One region of the Butyrivibrio sp. AE2005 genome, then DNA from elsewhere that is predicted to be linked to it. Evidence: predicted binding sites of a transcription regulator. Region 1 holds the regulator's gene; the other holds the start of a gene.

Region 1 (8,311 bases):
GTGCGAAAAGATGGATTCAGGTTCCTTTAATCGGATCTATTCAGCCGGCTGAGATAGCAAAGATTTCTGTTATCATTTTTGTTGCGGCTTTCATCTTAAGGCTTCAAAAGCTTCTTTTAACTCCCAGAGGATATGGAGTGGCAATAGGATTTCCGGCATTTCTTGCGATAATGATTCGTCTGTGTACCAAAAACCTTAGTTCTGCCATCATCGTAATGGGAATCGCGGTTATCATGCTTTTTGTTGCGACTCCGGGATATAAGAGATATGTAATGGCAGCGCTTTCGGTTGGTGCTTTTGCAACTGTTACGGTTCTTATAATCGCGAACGCGGGAGCAAAAGGAAATTTCAGATCCGAGCGAGTTCTCGCATGGCTCGATCCTCAGGGACATGCGACAGGTAAAGGCTTCCAGACGCTTCAGTCTCTTTATGCGATCGGTTCCGGCGGAACATTCGGAAAAGGTCTCGGCGAGAGTATGCAGAAGATGGGATTTATTCCCGAGGCACAGAATGATATGATCTTTTCCGTTATATGCGAAGAGCTCGGACTTTTTGGAGCCATTGCCGTAATGCTCATGTTCCTTCTTCTTATCTGGAGACTTATGATCATTGCAAACAATGCACCTGATATGTTTGGGGCACTGCTTGTTATCGGCGTTATGGCACATATTGCTATTCAGGTTATTCTTAATATAGCGGTTGTTACCAATACAATTCCCAATACGGGAATTACACTTCCGTTTATAAGCTACGGTGGTACCGCGGTTGTTTTCCAGCTCGCGGAGCTCGGAATAGCGCTTAATGTGGGAAGAAACATAGGAAGATAGTTTTGATATGGCAAAGAAGAAGCGTAAAAAGAGAAAAAAACGTTCATATACTGCCAGACCGGCTTTTCATCCTTTTGAGAAACTGAGAGACTCCTTTAGATATAAACGGAGTCTTTATGTTATTTCAGGTATAATCACTGCGTCTGCTCTGGTCGTCATAGCGATAGTCTTTTACATTGCGGACAATTACACCGTAAAGAATATCGTGGTTGACGGAAACACTCATTATACCCAAGAAGAGATCGCGGATATGGTTATAACCGATAAGCTGTGCCATAATTCAATGTTTTTGTCCATGAAATATATGAACAAGAGCATTGAAGATGTTCCTTTTATTGAGAAGATCGACGTGGACATAGTTTCGCGCGATACGGTCAAGATCAATGTATTTGAAAAAGCTGTCGCAGGATATATAGCATATCTGGGAAAATATATATACTTTGACAGAGAGGGCATTGTTGTGGAATGCTCTTCCGAAACGACCGAAGATGTCCCTCAGGTTATGGGACTTAATTTTGATTACATTACTATGCATGAAAAGCTCCCTATCGATGATGCTCATCAGGTGATTTTTGGTGAGATCCTTGATATTACGCAGCTTTTAAATAAATATCAGCTTCATGCGGATAAGATTTTTTTCGACAGTGATTTTAATGTTTATCTTTATTTTGGCGGAGTTGAAGTCAGTATAGGTAAAAATGATTATATTGACGAAAAAATTCAACAACTTCGATATCAATTGCCAAAACTTGAAGGACAGACTGGAATTCTTAATCTGAAAGATTTAAATGAAGACACTAAACTATTTACATTTACCCCGAAAAATTAAAGAATTGTGTCTGAGTAAAGTGAAATTTAAACAAAATTCTACTTAAAAAACGGGTTGATAATTGAGTAAAAAAATCGTATCATAGCTAATAAGGAGTCCAAGTTATGAAGGAGGAGAAAACTTGCTTGAAATAAAGTCAAACGATGCTGAAACTACTTGCAAAATCATCGTCGTAGGGGTTGGCGGTGCAGGTAATAATGCTGTTAATAGAATGGTAGACGAAAATATTACCGGCGTAGAGTTTGTCGGTATTAATACAGATAAGCAGGCGCTTCAGCTTTGTAAGGCACCCAAGCTTTTACAGATTGGTGAAAAGCTTACAAAGGGTCTCGGAGCAGGTGCTAAGCCTGAGATTGGTGAGAAAGCGGCAGAAGAGAGTGCGGAGGAGATTTCTGCAGCACTTAAGGGTGCAGATATGGTCTTCGTTACTTGCGGAATGGGCGGTGGAACCGGAACCGGTGCAGCTCCCGTTGTTGCCAAGCTTGCCAGAGAGATGGGGATTCTAACCGTAGGCGTTGTTACAAAGCCTTTCAGCTTTGAAGCACGTGTACGTATGCAAAATGCTATGCTTGGTATCCAGAATATCAAGTCTAATGTAGATACACTTATTGTGATCCCTAATGATAAGCTTCTTCAGATCGTAGACAGACGTACAACTATGCCTGATGCGCTCAAGAAAGCTGATGAGGTCCTCCAGCAGGCCGTTCAGGGAATCACAGATCTTATCAATGTTCCTGCTGTTATCAACCTTGACTTTGCCGATGTTCAGACTGTTATGAAGGACAAGGGCATTGCTCATATCGGTATCGGTAACGGTAAGGGAGACGAGAAGGCTATTGACGCTGTCAAGATGGCGGTTGAAAGTCCTCTTCTTGAGACTAAGATCAATGGAGCTTCAAGTGTTATCATCAATATTTCCGGTGATATCACACTTCAGGATGCATCCGATGCTTCCGAATATGTTCGTCAGCTTGCAGGAAATGATGTAAACATCATCTTCGGTGCAATGTATGATGAAAGCAAGACAGATAATTGTACAATAACTGTTATCGCAACAGGTATTGAAGAGAAGGTTCAGACCAGTACACAGACTAAGGCAGCTGCTGCACAGAGCGCAACAAACCGCGTATTTGCCGCATCTCAGCCTACACCTGTACCAACACCGGTCGTTTCAACACCTATAACACCTATCGCAACTGTACCTCCGGTACAGCCGATAATTTCACCTATCTCCGCTGTGACTGATGCTCCCGCCGCAAATCCATCACCAAGGCCGGGACTTTCAATTAACAGACCAAGCGAGATTAAGGCAACAGTGGAACCCAAATCACTCAAGATTCCGGATTTCCTGCAGAGAAAATAAAAATCTAAAAGCTGTCACAGAAGTGTGGCAGCTTTTTTTACGGGGAGTAAGTATGAAGGTTGCTAACGTTTTGAAAGAAAATGTAAGTTATATTGTTATATCAATCATTGTTCTGATTTTTTCTTTTTTGACTATCAAAGGGTCTGTAGGTGGAAGTTTGGAGTTTAGTTTTCCGGCGGAGGGAGTGGATTATTCTACTATTTCGTGGGGAGAGGTTCCTATAGATGGGAACGGACAGGAATTTAGTGTTGATTATAAGGCATGGGATATCGGGCAGTTAGGGCTTAGGATGTCGAATGAAGGCGACGGTGAGTTTGAGCTGCTGATAAAGGACTCCAAAGGCGGAGAGTTTGCAAGAACGTACAATACTTCGGGGCTTGAAGCGGATGATGAGGATGTGACTTGGATTGATGTGGACCGACATGTTTCGGCGGGTAATCTGAAGCTGGTCTTTAAGAATATAAGTGTGAACGGGCTTAAGCTTATTGGATATTCGCAGGAAGATGTCTTGGATGACAGTGGGAATGCGGCTTTGGGACTTAATATGCAGGTTAGGGCGGCTTCTTTTCCCAAGGTGAAGGCATATCTTTTTTCTACTGTATGGATATTGATAGTTCTTGCGGGATTTGTGGTTTTGAAGAAGAGGAGCATTTCCTATGAGAGGCTGTTCTTGGCGTTGTATATCGTAATGGGGATGCTTGCGTTTATGGTATTTACGCCTTTTGCGGAGCCGGATTCGGGCAATCATTACAGGAGGGCGTATGCAATTTCTGAAGGCGACGTGTTTCCTGAGCTTGATGAAAATAATGCGATAGGAAGGTCATTTGCGTGGCCTTTGACGTGGGGGACAGGAGACGGAGTCTCTGTTTCCTGGTATGAAGCACGTAACAGAATGGGCTTTGATGTAAAAGATGCCTCAAATATGCAGTACATAACATATACGAATATTGCGCTGTATTCGCCTGTATGTCACGCGGTTCCGGCTCTTTTTATGGCAATGACAAGGCTGTTTACGCATAGCATGATCGTAATCGATATGGTCGCTAAGATTGCGAATTTTATTGCGATAGGAGCTCTTTTGTATCTTGGAATCAAAATCTCGCCCTTTGGAAAAGAATATTTCCTCTGGATGGCGGTTCATCCTTTTATGATGAAGCAGTATACATCAATATCTCCCGATCTTATGACTGCCGCGCTTGTGTATCTCCTTACTGCGCTGGTTTTAAGACTTAGATATGATGAGAAAGCGTATGCAAAGAAGGGATATCTTGTGGCATTATATATAATTCCGTTTTTGCTGGGGCAGTTTAAGATTGTGTATGTCGCTTTCTGCCTGCTTCTTTTCCTTACTCCGATGGATAAGTTTGAGAGTAAAAAGAGCTATTTTACCCATGCGACGGCGATCGGACTGCTGACAGTCGTGCCTGCGCTTGCGTGGTTTAAGATTTCATCGCATATATTAAGCCTTGGATACTCAGACATAAATGCGACAAACAGAGTGATCGCGATGAATCCCGTTAAATATATCCCGATTCTTCTCAATACATTCAGGATAAAGGGATATGACTATATCATGCAGTTCTTTGGAAGTGCGCTTGTATTTAAAGACGGCACAAATGAGGCAGTGGTACTCATATTTATAATGCTTGTTGCGGCGTATATAAGCAGAAACATTTATATGAACAGGCATAATGAAGCGGAGATTGCTGTCAAGGTGCGAAAAGACGCTGCTTTGAAGGTATTTATGGCAGCGGCGCTCGCCATTACAACGGTTCTGATATTTACGGCTGAGTATGTTCAGTGGACGAATCCGGGAGCTTCAAGCGTAAACGGAGTTCACGGAAGATATTTCTTTCCGTTTATTTTCCCTTTGCTGATTCTTCTTACGGGAGTGTCTGGAACGAAGGAAATTGACGGTGAAGTCTTTATAGAACCATCGAGAAAGTCACTGTTTTCGCTGGTTTCGGTTACTCTTTGTTTCGTCGCACAGCTGTATATAGTGTACCGGCTGTGAGGCCGCTTTATATCGGGATCTGAGACTCTATGTTGTCCGCAATGCCGCATTTTACCTTGCGTCACAGAGTTAATTATAAATTGTGTGGAAAAATACGAAAAATGATGATACAATAATTTGTGGAAATGGATTATGTATAGTCAATATATTGTGGACATAATGGAGGATTCTTTATGAAGTGCCCATTCTGCGGAAAAGATGATACGAGGGTAATTGATTCAAGACCCGCCGATGAAAATACTTCGATCAGAAGGAGACGTGTCTGTGATTCATGTGGGAAGCGATTTACGACCTATGAAAAGGTCGAGACGATTCCTCTTATCGTCATAAAAAAGGGTGACATCAGGGAACCTTATGACAGAGCAAAGATTGAAGCTGGTGTTTTCAGAGCTTGCCATAAGAGACCTGTAAGCGCAGAACAGATAACCAAGATGGTTGACGCCGTTGAGACGGAAGTTTTTAATATGGAACAGAAGGAAATACCGAGCAGAGCTATTGGTGAGATAGTTATGGACAAGATGAAAAATCTCGATCCCGTAGCTTATGTAAGATTCGCCTCTGTATACCGTGAATTTAAAGATGTTAATACTTTTATGGATGAGCTTAAATCGGTTCTTAAGAAAGAAGCCGATGGAATAATAACTGACGCAACCGATAAGAGCACACCGCTCCTTAAAAAAGAGTAAACTATAGCCTTGACATTTTTTTGTCAAGGCTATAATGTATCTTAGGAAAATAAATTCAGGAAGGATGATTTAACATGATCACAAGAAGACATGGCAGAAAGAGAATCTGCGCACTTCTGACTGTTGTGTTAACGACACTGACTGTTGCATTGAGCGGTTGCTCAAGCGACAAGGCAGGGGATTCCGCAAAGAACTCAGGCGCAGGTTCATCTGCAGCTTCTGAGCAGGCAAATGCGGGAGATACTTCCAAACTTATCGTAGGAATACCTCAGGACATAGACAGTCTTGACCCCCACCACATGACAGGGGCAGGTACGAAAGAGGTAATGTTTAACGTGTTTGAAGGACTCGTTAAGCCCGATGAGAACGGTAATCTTAACCCTGCTGTAGCAAGTGAGTACACAATATCAGAGGACAATAAGGTTTACACCTTTACACTCAGAGACGGAGTAAAGTTCCACGACGGAACCGATGTTACAGCGGAGGATGTCAAGTATTCTTTGGAACGTAACGCGGGAGTTGACGGTAGCGAACCGCTTATTTCTTCTTTTTCAGAAATTGAAAGTGTAAATATTGTTGATGACAAGCATGTTGAGGTAGTACTTAATAAGGCTGATTCGGAGCTTCTTCCGCAGTTTACTGTGGCGATAATCCCTAAAGCCAATGCAAATCCCGAGACAAACCCTATAGGTACGGGACCTTATAAGTACGTTTCAAACGCGCCACAGGAGAGTCTTGTTGTTACAAGATTTGATGATTACTGGGGCGAAAAAGCTTTTATTAAGGATGTAGTTTTTAAGATCGAGGCAAATTCAGATGCGATCGTGCTTGACCTTGAGGGCGGTTCGATAGATATGTACGCAAGAATCCCTTCAGCACAGGTAGCTCAGCTCTCCGACAAGTTCGAGATCTACGAAGGAACCATGAATCTTGTTCAGGCTCTCTATCTTAATAACGCAGTTAAGCCGTTTGATGATGTGAGAGTTCGTCAGGCGCTTTGCTATGCGATCGATCCTCAGGAGATAATGGATTTTGTTTCCGACGGAGCGGGTACTGAGATTGGAAGTGCGATGTACCCTGCATTTACGAAATATTTTTTGCCTGAGCTCAATGATACTTACAACCATGATCCTGAGAAAGCTAAGGCTCTTTTGGCTGAAGCGGGATATCCGAACGGATTTGAGTTTACGATAACCGTTCCCTCCAATTACAAGCAGCACGTTGATACGGCGCAGGTTCTTGTTGAGGAGTTTAAGGCTGTCGGAGTTACGGCGAATATTCAGGAAGTTGAGTGGAATACATGGCTCAGCGATGTTTATACGGACAAAAAATATGAGTCGACGGTTGTAGGATTTGATGCTTCCACAGTATCGGCGGGAGCGCTTCTTGCAAGATATGAGTCGACTTCAAGCAAGAATACATTTAATTACAGCAACAAGGACTTCGACGAGGCGCTTCACAAGGCTACAGAAACAGCCGATGATGCACAGAAGACCGAGTATTACAAAGAGTGTGAGCGTATCTTGTCAAAAGATGCAGCGAATGTCTATATTCAGGATCTTCCCGAGTATGTAGCACTCAATAAGAAATTTACGGGATATGTCTTTTATCCTATTTATTTGCAGGACATTGCAAAGATAAGACCGGCTGAATAAGTCATTTTTAAGAGCTTGCGAGGAATATGCACATGAAATATATCATTAAAAAAGTCATTTCTATGATAATTACTATAGTGGTTGTTTCACTGTGTGTATTCCTCGCTTTTAGTATAATTCCGGGAGATCCCGCGCTCAAAAAGCTGGGAACGGAGGCTTCTCCCGAACTCATCGCTCAGACAAGAGAGCAGATGGGATTAAACGATCCTGTTATAGTCAGGTACTTCAGGTGGTTTGCAGCTTTTTTACACGGTGATATGGGGAAAAGCTACAACTACAGCGTTCCTGTTGCGGGAATGATCTTAAATAAGATATCGATTACGCTGACTATGGCGATCATGTCCTTTTTACTTACAATTGTGGTTTCGATTCCGATGGGAATCATCACGGCCAAACACGAGGGGGGAGCGCTGGACCGCGTAGTTACGGTTATAAATCAGATAATCATGGCCGTTCCGCCTTTCTTTTCGGGAATACTTATAACTTTTATTTTTGGAATGGTATTTAAACTCTTTACTCCGGGCGGATTTGTTTCGTACACGGATAATTTTGCGGGATTTGTGGGATATCTGATCTTTCCTTCAATCGCTGTTGCTCTTCCTAAGATCGCTATGACGGTCAAGATGCTCAGGGGAAGCGTCATTGACGAGGCGAAAAAAGATTACACGAGAACCGCTTACAGTAGAGGAAATAACACGAACGGCGTTCTTTACAGACATGTTCTTAAGAATGCGCTTATTCCGGTCATAACCTTCCTTGGCATGCTTCTTGCCGATATGGTTGCGGGAAGTATTGTAATCGAGCAGGTTTTCGGAATCCCGGGAATCAGCAGGATTCTTCTTACAAGTATAAGTAACAGGGATTACCCCGTGGTTGAAGCAATAATCATGGGAATTGCGATGATAGTTATTGTCACCAATCTTTTGGTGGACATTAT
Region 2 (8,311 bases), on a different contig from region 1:
TAACATAATCAAGTTGCACTTCATCAAAACCGAGAGCACAACAACTGTTCACAAGGCTAATAATATAATTCCACACTTCTTCTTTACATGGGTTCACCCAAGCATTCCCATTGGCATCAGTTATAGGTGTATTGTCAGAAGATGTAAGAGCAAGCTCAGGATGAGCTTTTGCCAATATAGGATCTTTGAAACAAGCTATTCTTGCAATTACATATATATCATTTTCTTTTAACTTTTTTAAAAGTGCACTAATGTCTTTTATGTAGGCAATGCCGGAGTTCATTTCTAGGACATTTTCATTATCCATTTTAAAGGTAATGTTTCCATTGTCATCTTTAACATCAAGAACAATTGTATTTAGTTCTGTTTCGTTTATAAGACTAATGATATCGTCAAGCTTATCTGTTCCGGCTGTTGGACCTGTGACATATATGCCTTTTACCTTTAAATGATTTTCTTTCCACACATCCATGTTATCAGCTGATTCTTCTATAACAGGTGTTTCCGGTTTAATCTCATCCGTATTTTTTGTATGAGTATCTTTTTGTGATTTGGAATTAAAAAAGATAAACAAACCGAAGCAGATAATTGCGATAACTATAACAGCTACAATAATATATATTTTTTTATACCGGATATGTCCTTTATTAAATTCTCGCTTTCTCCTGTTGTATCTAATTCGGTCGCTTCTGCTATGGAATGTTCTGTTAGCTGCAATCCTTGTTGCAACAGACGCGACTAAGGTCATTAGAACAACAAAGACTCCGGCACACATAATAAGTATCTTTACATTGATAAAAATCGAATGATACGCATTGGCTAATTGTGAGGGTGTTCCGTTCTGTTCAAAGTAGCATACATGGGCGTTTCCTATAGGGATACCTTTGTAGCTGTATATAACCTTTGCAAGAGCATTGCCTGCCTTAGCCTGTTCTTCAGGAGTAAAATCATATGAGATCTCATAGTCGGTATCTTCAACAGATGCATTGACGGGAAGAATAACATAATCTTTTGGATTAAGATTAAGGATTGTTCCCGACTTACCAAACACATCATTATCTGACTCAAAGAAAAGAGAATCATCCGGCATATATCTTTTGTCCACATCAGCAACTTTCTCAGCACGGAAATTATTGAAGCCGTAATTGAAAAGTGTAACTGTATCATTGAACTGTTCCGGTGACTCATCTTTAAGTACAACACAGATAAGTCTCATACCGTCTCTTTCCGCACATGTAACAAGAGTTTCACGGGCAAGATCTGTATAACCTGTTTTACCTCCAACGATGCCGTCATATTTAATTTCACCGTTTATAAGCTTATGCTTGTTGTGGACAGGGAATTCATCAGGCTGTGTTTCTGTTGCGGTAAAATGGTAGTTTGGAGTATTTCCGACTTTACATAACAGATCATTACTAAAGAATTCTCTGGCGATAAGTGCAAGGTCATAGGCGCTGGTATAGTGATCGTCAGCTTGAATACCGTTGGTGTTTGAAAAGTGAGTATTCTTACATCCAAGTTCTTTTGCCCGGGCATTCATCATATCAACAAATTTGTCTATGCTTCCGCCTACATGTTCAGCGACCGCATTGGCAACTTCGTTTGCACTTCCAACCATAATTCCGAAAAGAGCTTCTTCAAGAGAAATTGATTCACCTTCATCTATTCCGAGATTAGATCCGTCTCTTGGAACACTAAAGACAGCATCGTGAGAGAAAACAACCTGCTCATCCAATTTGGCATTCTCCACAGCAAGAAGACAAGTCATAATTTTTGTCGTACTTGCGGGATAGAGTTTCTCATCGATATTTTTCGAATAGAGAATAGTCTTCGTATTCGCATCCATCAAAATGGCAGCTTCTGCCGGTATGACAGGTCCTTCGGGCCATCCTTGTATGGAATTACTTTGAATCGGAGCTTCTTTTTGCTTAAGTGCCTCTTCGGTGGGATCGCCTGTTTCTGCGTGGACTGCTGTTTGCAACATAAAAAAAGCTGCAAAAAACATTGAGAATGAAGCAGCGATACATCTTATTCTGTTTTTATTATGGAAGTCATTAAAAAAGTTCATAGTATGTAAATAATACAATACTTCCCATTCAAGGGCAAATGTTGTAAAATTCTTTATAAAGGATAGGTGGAATTTAAAAAATGCGATTACGTAATATAGCGGGTTCGAGAGAAGTTATTGCTGAGAGTAAGTACACTGTTAAGGACCCTGAGCAGAAAAAAGGACTTTGGAAAAAAGAAATATTTGGAAACGATAATGAGATTCATATCGAGATAGGAATGGGCAAGGGTCGTTTCATAATGGATATGGCGGCGCTTCATCCTAATATTAATTATGTAGGAATAGAAAAATATTCGAGCGTACTTCTTCGTGCGATACAGAAGCAGGAAGAGTTGCAACTTCCAAATGTTATCTTTATAAGAATGGATGCGGAAGATATTACGGAAGTATTTGATGAATCAGAAGTTGGTAGAATTTATTTGAATTTTTCAGATCCTTGGCCAAAGGACAGACATGCCAAAAGGCGACTTCCTTCCCGCGAGTTTCTGAAGCGATATGATAAAATATTAAAAGAGGACGGCGTTGTGGAATTTAAGACTGATAATGAAGGTCTTTTCACATTCGCACGCGATGAGGTAGAGCCTGCCGGATGGAATATTGATGCCATTACATACGACCTTCATAATGATGAAGTCATGAACGAAGGAAATGTGATGACTGAATATGAGGAAAAGTTTTCGTCACTTGGAAATCCGATTTTTAAGTACGTGATCAGTAGAAAGGGGGACTAACCTATGGACTACACGCTAAACAGTCAGAACTTCGAAGAAGAAGTTTTGAAAAGTAACTTGCCGGTGCTTGTTGATTTTGCAGCAGACTGGTGCGGACCATGTAAGATGATGTCACCTGTTATAGACGAACTTGCAGAGGAATACGAAGGAGAGCTTAAGGTCGGAAAGATAAATGTTGACCAGGCACCCGACATAGCTCAGAAGTACAATGTAATGTCCATTCCGATGTTCGCTTTATTCAAGAATGGAGAGCTTACTGAGACAGCAATAGGAGCTCAGAACAAGACAAAATTACAGTCTATAATCGATAAAGTGCTGGCTTAACAGTCAGCACCTTTTTAAAGAGGAGATTAAGGTTTTGCCAAAGATTACAAACTTTGAAAATTATAGGAAGAGAGATGACTACGATACATACGATCCGGACGAGAGATATTATACGGGCGATATGTATGAAGACATGCAGGATTATGACAAGCATGACTACGATAGCCGTGATCATGATGGTCAGGCTTATGATGACCATGAGTATGATGAACATGACTATGACGGGCATGAGGATGATCAGCAGGATTACGAAGGTCAGAATTACGGACAGAGTAACCATGATGATCAGCGTGATTATGATGACCATAACGATCATGCCAATAATCAGGACAATGTCGGTCAGACTCAGGATATACCACAGGTAAACACCGTATCTGAGAATAATCAGCATGAGGATGCGGGTGATATCGAGATTGCCGATCCCTATAATTTTTTCAATGCGGAAGAGCGCGAGGCATATTTCCGCCAAAGAGAGCAAACTGACGGACAACCTGAAGACCCTGATATGCAAAGAAGAGAGCGCGCAGATAATCGTGATGACAGTCGAATCCCAAGAAGAGACGACGATCGTCCTATGCGCCGAGATGATGGATATCCGCCGAGAAGAGATGATGACCGCGCAATGCGCCGTGATGACGGATACCCGCCGAGAAGAGATGACGAGCGTCCCATGCGTCGTGATGATGGATATCCGCCGAGAAGAGGTGATGATCGCCCCATGCGTCGTGATGATGGATACCCGCCGAGAAGAGATGAGGAACGTTCTATGCGCCGAGATGATGGATACCCGCCAAGAAGAGGTGATGATCGCCCTATGCGTCGTGATGATGGATACCCGCCAAGAAGAGATGATGGCCGTCTAAGATATCGCGATGATGAATATGCACCAAGAAGAGATGACCGTTCGAGACGTCGTGATGACGAATATATGCCGAGAAGAGACGATCGTCCGAGACGCCGTGACGAGAGAGACGATTATCGTGATGATGATCGCTATCGCCGTCGTGGAAGAGATTATTACGAAGATGAATATGATGAAGATTATTATGATGATAACGGAATCGATGAGCAGACAAAGCTCTTGATGGTAAGAATCGCTTCTGTTGTTACCGGAATAATTATTCTCATGTGTCTTGTGTTTATTGTAAAGGCGAAGCTTATTAATAAGGTAGCTTCTCCTGATTCTGAAAAAACAGCTACGGAATCGCAGAAAGATAAAGATGGCGATGACGATAGTGAGGATGATAACGGGGGTGGAAAAGGTGATATTGATATCCCCGAAGGATATACGGAGACAAATGATAAAGTTGTTGTAAATTATGAGTTCCTGAATCTCAGATCTTCGCCAAGCACGAGCAGTGATATCGTTACTAAGGCAAAAGACGGAGATGAACTTAAGAGAATTGCAGTAAGCAATGACGGATCATGGGCACTTATTAATTATAAAGGTAAGGCAGTGTACGCATCTATGGATTATCTAAGCGAGAATCCTTGAGTGAAGCCAAGAGTAGAATTTATCCATTGCTTCCGATAGAGAACTTTCCGAACGTGAAAAAGTATCAGCGTGGGTGAGAATTTCATCGGAAGTGGTATCCTTGGCATAGTCTGCGATTTTTTGGGCAGAACTTGCCTCCAGCAGACGATAATCCATATTTACCAGAAGATTGTTGTGCAGGGCACTGACACAGGTATACAGAGAAGGATATTTTTTCTGTATAAGAGAGAATTCATCAAGTATCTGTTCTCTGCTCTGTAGACAAAAGAGAATATAAACAGACTCAACTACTTCATGAGGTTCAATTTCTTCCTGATAGGAGTTGTCTTCATAGTCATCTCTTGTTGCGTAATATTCGCAAATCTCCTGAACCAAGGCACCGACTTTTGAGTTGTCGTACAATTTCTGAAGTTCGTCAATTTTTTTATCATTCATAATTAAAGTATAGCATATACAGAGGAAATCAAAAATGAAGATCGGTATTTTTGATTCCGGGATAGGTGGGCTTTCTGTGCTTCATGAAGCCTATCATTACCTTCCGGAGCAAAATTACATATTTTACGCTGATACAGAGCATGTACCGTATGGATTAAAAACCCCGGAGCAGATCCTTAGTTATTCGATCGGCATCACGGAGTTTTTGCTTGAAAGGGGAGCGGAAGCGATAGTAGTAGCTTGTAATACCGCAACCAGCGTAGCAATTAAGGAACTTAGGAAAAGATACAGCATTCCTATCTTGGGAATGGAACCGGCTGTAAAGCCCGCTGTTGAGGGAACGGATAAGAAGCGTATTATGGTAATCGCGACCCCCGTGACCATTAGAGAAGATAAGTTAAAAGACCTTCTGCACAGAGTAGATGAACATCACAGAGTAGACCTTCTGCCGATGCCAAGGCTCGTTGAGTTTGCGGAAAGAGCTGAGTTTGATTCGGAAGAGGTCCTTGATTATATAAAGAAACAGTTTGAACCATATAATATGGAAGAATATTGTGCACTTGTACTTGGATGTACGCACTTTAACTACTTTAAACCTGCGTACAGACAGATTTTTGGTGATGAGACCCTTCTTATTGATGGAAATCACGGTACAGTAAAGCATTTAGCTGAGGTTCTCGGAATAGAATTATCTAAGGCACCAGATAATGTAGTTATTTTTGATGATGTACACAAGATGTTGGAACAATCGAAAACAGAATATTTTTATTCCGGAAAACCGATAACGAGTGAGACAGAGCTTGAACATTTGAAAATACTACATAATCGGTTAGAAAATGTAAGAAAAAAATAATAATTCTCCTTCTTGTTTTTTACTAGATAAAGTATTATCATAGTTATGCGACCACAATATATTGTTATTCGATTAGAAAACATCGTGATTGCGAAAACAGTTTTTTTGTAAAATAAAAGAAGGGGGTTCTTATGAAGATCATTAAGAGAAGCGGTAAAGAAGTTGCATTTGATGGCAATAAGATTCTTGCGGCTATTGAGAAGGCAAATAACGAAGTTACCGACGAGAAGAAATTAACCGCAGGCCAGATCAGCGACATCGAAAGAAGCGTGGAGAATCAGTGCGCATCTCTTACTCGTGCAGCAAGCGTTGAGGAAATCCAGGATATGGTTGAGGATGGACTCATGAAATCAGGCAAGTACGAGGTTGCCAGAAAATACATTACATACCGCTATAAACATGCTCTTGTCAGAAAGTCTAACACGACTGATGAGCAGATTATGTCTCTTATTGAGTGCAATAACGAGGAAGTTAAGCAGGAAAACTCCAATAAGAATCCTACAGTAAATAGCGTACAGAGAGATTACATGGCCGGTGAGGTTAGTAAGGACATTACCAGAAGATTTCTTTTGCCCGAAGACGTGGTAAGAGCGCATGAGGCAGGACTTATCCATTTCCATGATTCTGATTATTTCGCACAGCATATGCATAACTGTTGCCTTGTAAATCTGGAGGATATGCTTCAGAACGGAACAGTTATTTCAGAGACAATGATAGAACGTCCCAAGAGCTTCTCTACAGCATGCAACATCGCAACACAGGCGATCGCGCAGATTGCAAGCTCACAGTACGGCGGACAGAGTATCACACTTTCACACCTTGTTCCTTTTGTTGATGTCAGCAGACAGAAATTCCGTAAGGAAGTTGCTCTCGAGTTCGAGACAGCCGGAATGAAGATCAACAAGAAGCAGGTAAATGACATCGCAGAGATGCGTGTAAAAAAAGAAGTAGAGAGAGGATGTCAGGTAATCCAGTATCAGGTCATCACACTTATGACCACAAACGGACAGGCACCTTTCATAACAGTTTATATGTATCTTGATGAAGTTCCCGAAGGACAGACAAGAGAAGACCTTGCCATGGTCATCGAGGAAATGCTCAAGCAGCGTATCACCGGAGTTAAGAACGAAAAGGGACAGCTTATCACACCTGCATTCCCTAAGCTTATCTACGTTCTTGACGAGGACAACATCCATGAGGATTCCAAGTACTGGTATCTCACAGAGCTTGCTGCCAAGTGTACAGCAAAGAGACTCGTTCCCGACTACATCTCAGCTAAGAAGATGAAGGAACTTAAGGGCGGAGACGTTTATCCTTGCATGGGATGCAGAAGTTTCCTTACTCCCGACAACGAGAATGTTCCCGAAGGATTGTGCAACAAGGGCAACAAGGCTCATGCGCAGAACTACAAAGAGGGCGATCACAAATACTACGGAAGATTCAATCAAGGCGTTGTTACAATCAACCTTGTAGACGTAGCATGTACATCAAATAAGGATGAGAAAAAGTTCTGGGAGATAATGGAAGAGAGAACAGAACTCTGTAAGAGAGCACTCATGTGCAGACATGAGAGACTTCTCGGAACACCTTCCGATGTAGCTCCTATTCTTTGGCAGAACGGTGCACTTGCAAGACTTCAGAAGGGTGAGACAATCGATAATCTTCTCTTTGGAAACTATTCGACAATATCACTCGGATATGCAGGTCTTTGCGAATGTACAAGATATATGAAGGGCGTTTCCCATACAGATGCTAAGGGAAAAGACTTCGCATTAAAAGTAATGCAGTTCCTCAACGACAAGTGTGCTAAGTGGAGAGCTGAGACAAATATTTCATTCAGCCTTTACGGAACACCTCTTGAGTCAACAACATATAAATTTGCAAAATGTCTGCAGAAGCGTTTTGGAATTATTCCTGACGTTACAGACAAAAACTACATTACAAACAGCTATCATGTTCATGTTACTGAGCAGATCGATGCATTTACAAAGCTTAAGTTTGAGTCCGAGTTCCAGGCACTTTCGCCCGGCGGAGCAATAAGCTATGTAGAAGTACCTGATATGAATAGCAATATTGAAGCGGTTATTTCAGTAATGAAATATATATATGAAAACATCATGTATGCTGAGCTCAATACCAAATCAGATTTCTGTCAATGCTGCGGTTATGATGGGGAGATCAAGATTGTTACAGATACAGACGGAAAGCTTATTTGGGAGTGCCCTAATTGCGGTAACAGAGACCAGAACAAGATGAATGTAGCAAGACGTACCTGCGGTTATATCGGAACACAGTTCTGGAACCAGGGACGTACACAGGAGATCAAAGAAAGAGTGCTCCATATGGCGACACCTAAGCTTTGATTGGTTACTGATTTAGACCTACTATGTAAAAGCCGGGAGAAT

Evidence for each region. Region 1 encodes NrdR, which represses ribonucleotide reductase genes. Its sites were predicted from a motif close to CACAANATNTTGTG; they were not measured.
Region 2: a site for NrdR is predicted at 5,959-5,972, ahead of nrdD (anaerobic ribonucleoside-triphosphate reductase). Genes of this name have one in related genera too.

Annotation. Positions count from the first base shown of each region.
Region 1 covers NZ_JMMD01000003.1:11,772-20,082, forward strand. Annotated here, with positions in the region: gene DL92_RS0103530 (FtsW/RodA/SpoVE family cell cycle protein) at 1-827, shown strand, start outside; gene DL92_RS0103535 (cell division protein FtsQ/DivIB) at 835-1,656, shown strand; gene ftsZ (cell division protein FtsZ) at 1,778-3,019, shown strand; gene DL92_RS0103545 (DUF2142 domain-containing protein) at 3,072-5,033, shown strand; gene nrdR (transcriptional regulator NrdR) at 5,207-5,719, shown strand; gene DL92_RS0103555 (ABC transporter substrate-binding protein) at 5,794-7,374, shown strand; gene DL92_RS0103560 (ABC transporter permease) at 7,407-8,311, shown strand, end outside.
Region 2 covers NZ_JMMD01000006.1:103,563-111,873, reverse strand. Annotated here, with positions in the region: gene DL92_RS20685 (putative glycoside hydrolase) at 1-1,984, opposite strand, end outside; gene trmB (tRNA (guanosine(46)-N7)-methyltransferase TrmB) at 2,149-2,799, shown strand; gene trxA (thioredoxin) at 2,803-3,123, shown strand; gene DL92_RS0107185 (SH3 domain-containing protein) at 3,158-4,618, shown strand; gene DL92_RS0107180 (hypothetical protein) at 4,601-5,053, opposite strand; gene murI (glutamate racemase) at 5,088-5,906, shown strand; gene nrdD (anaerobic ribonucleoside-triphosphate reductase) at 6,038-8,269, shown strand.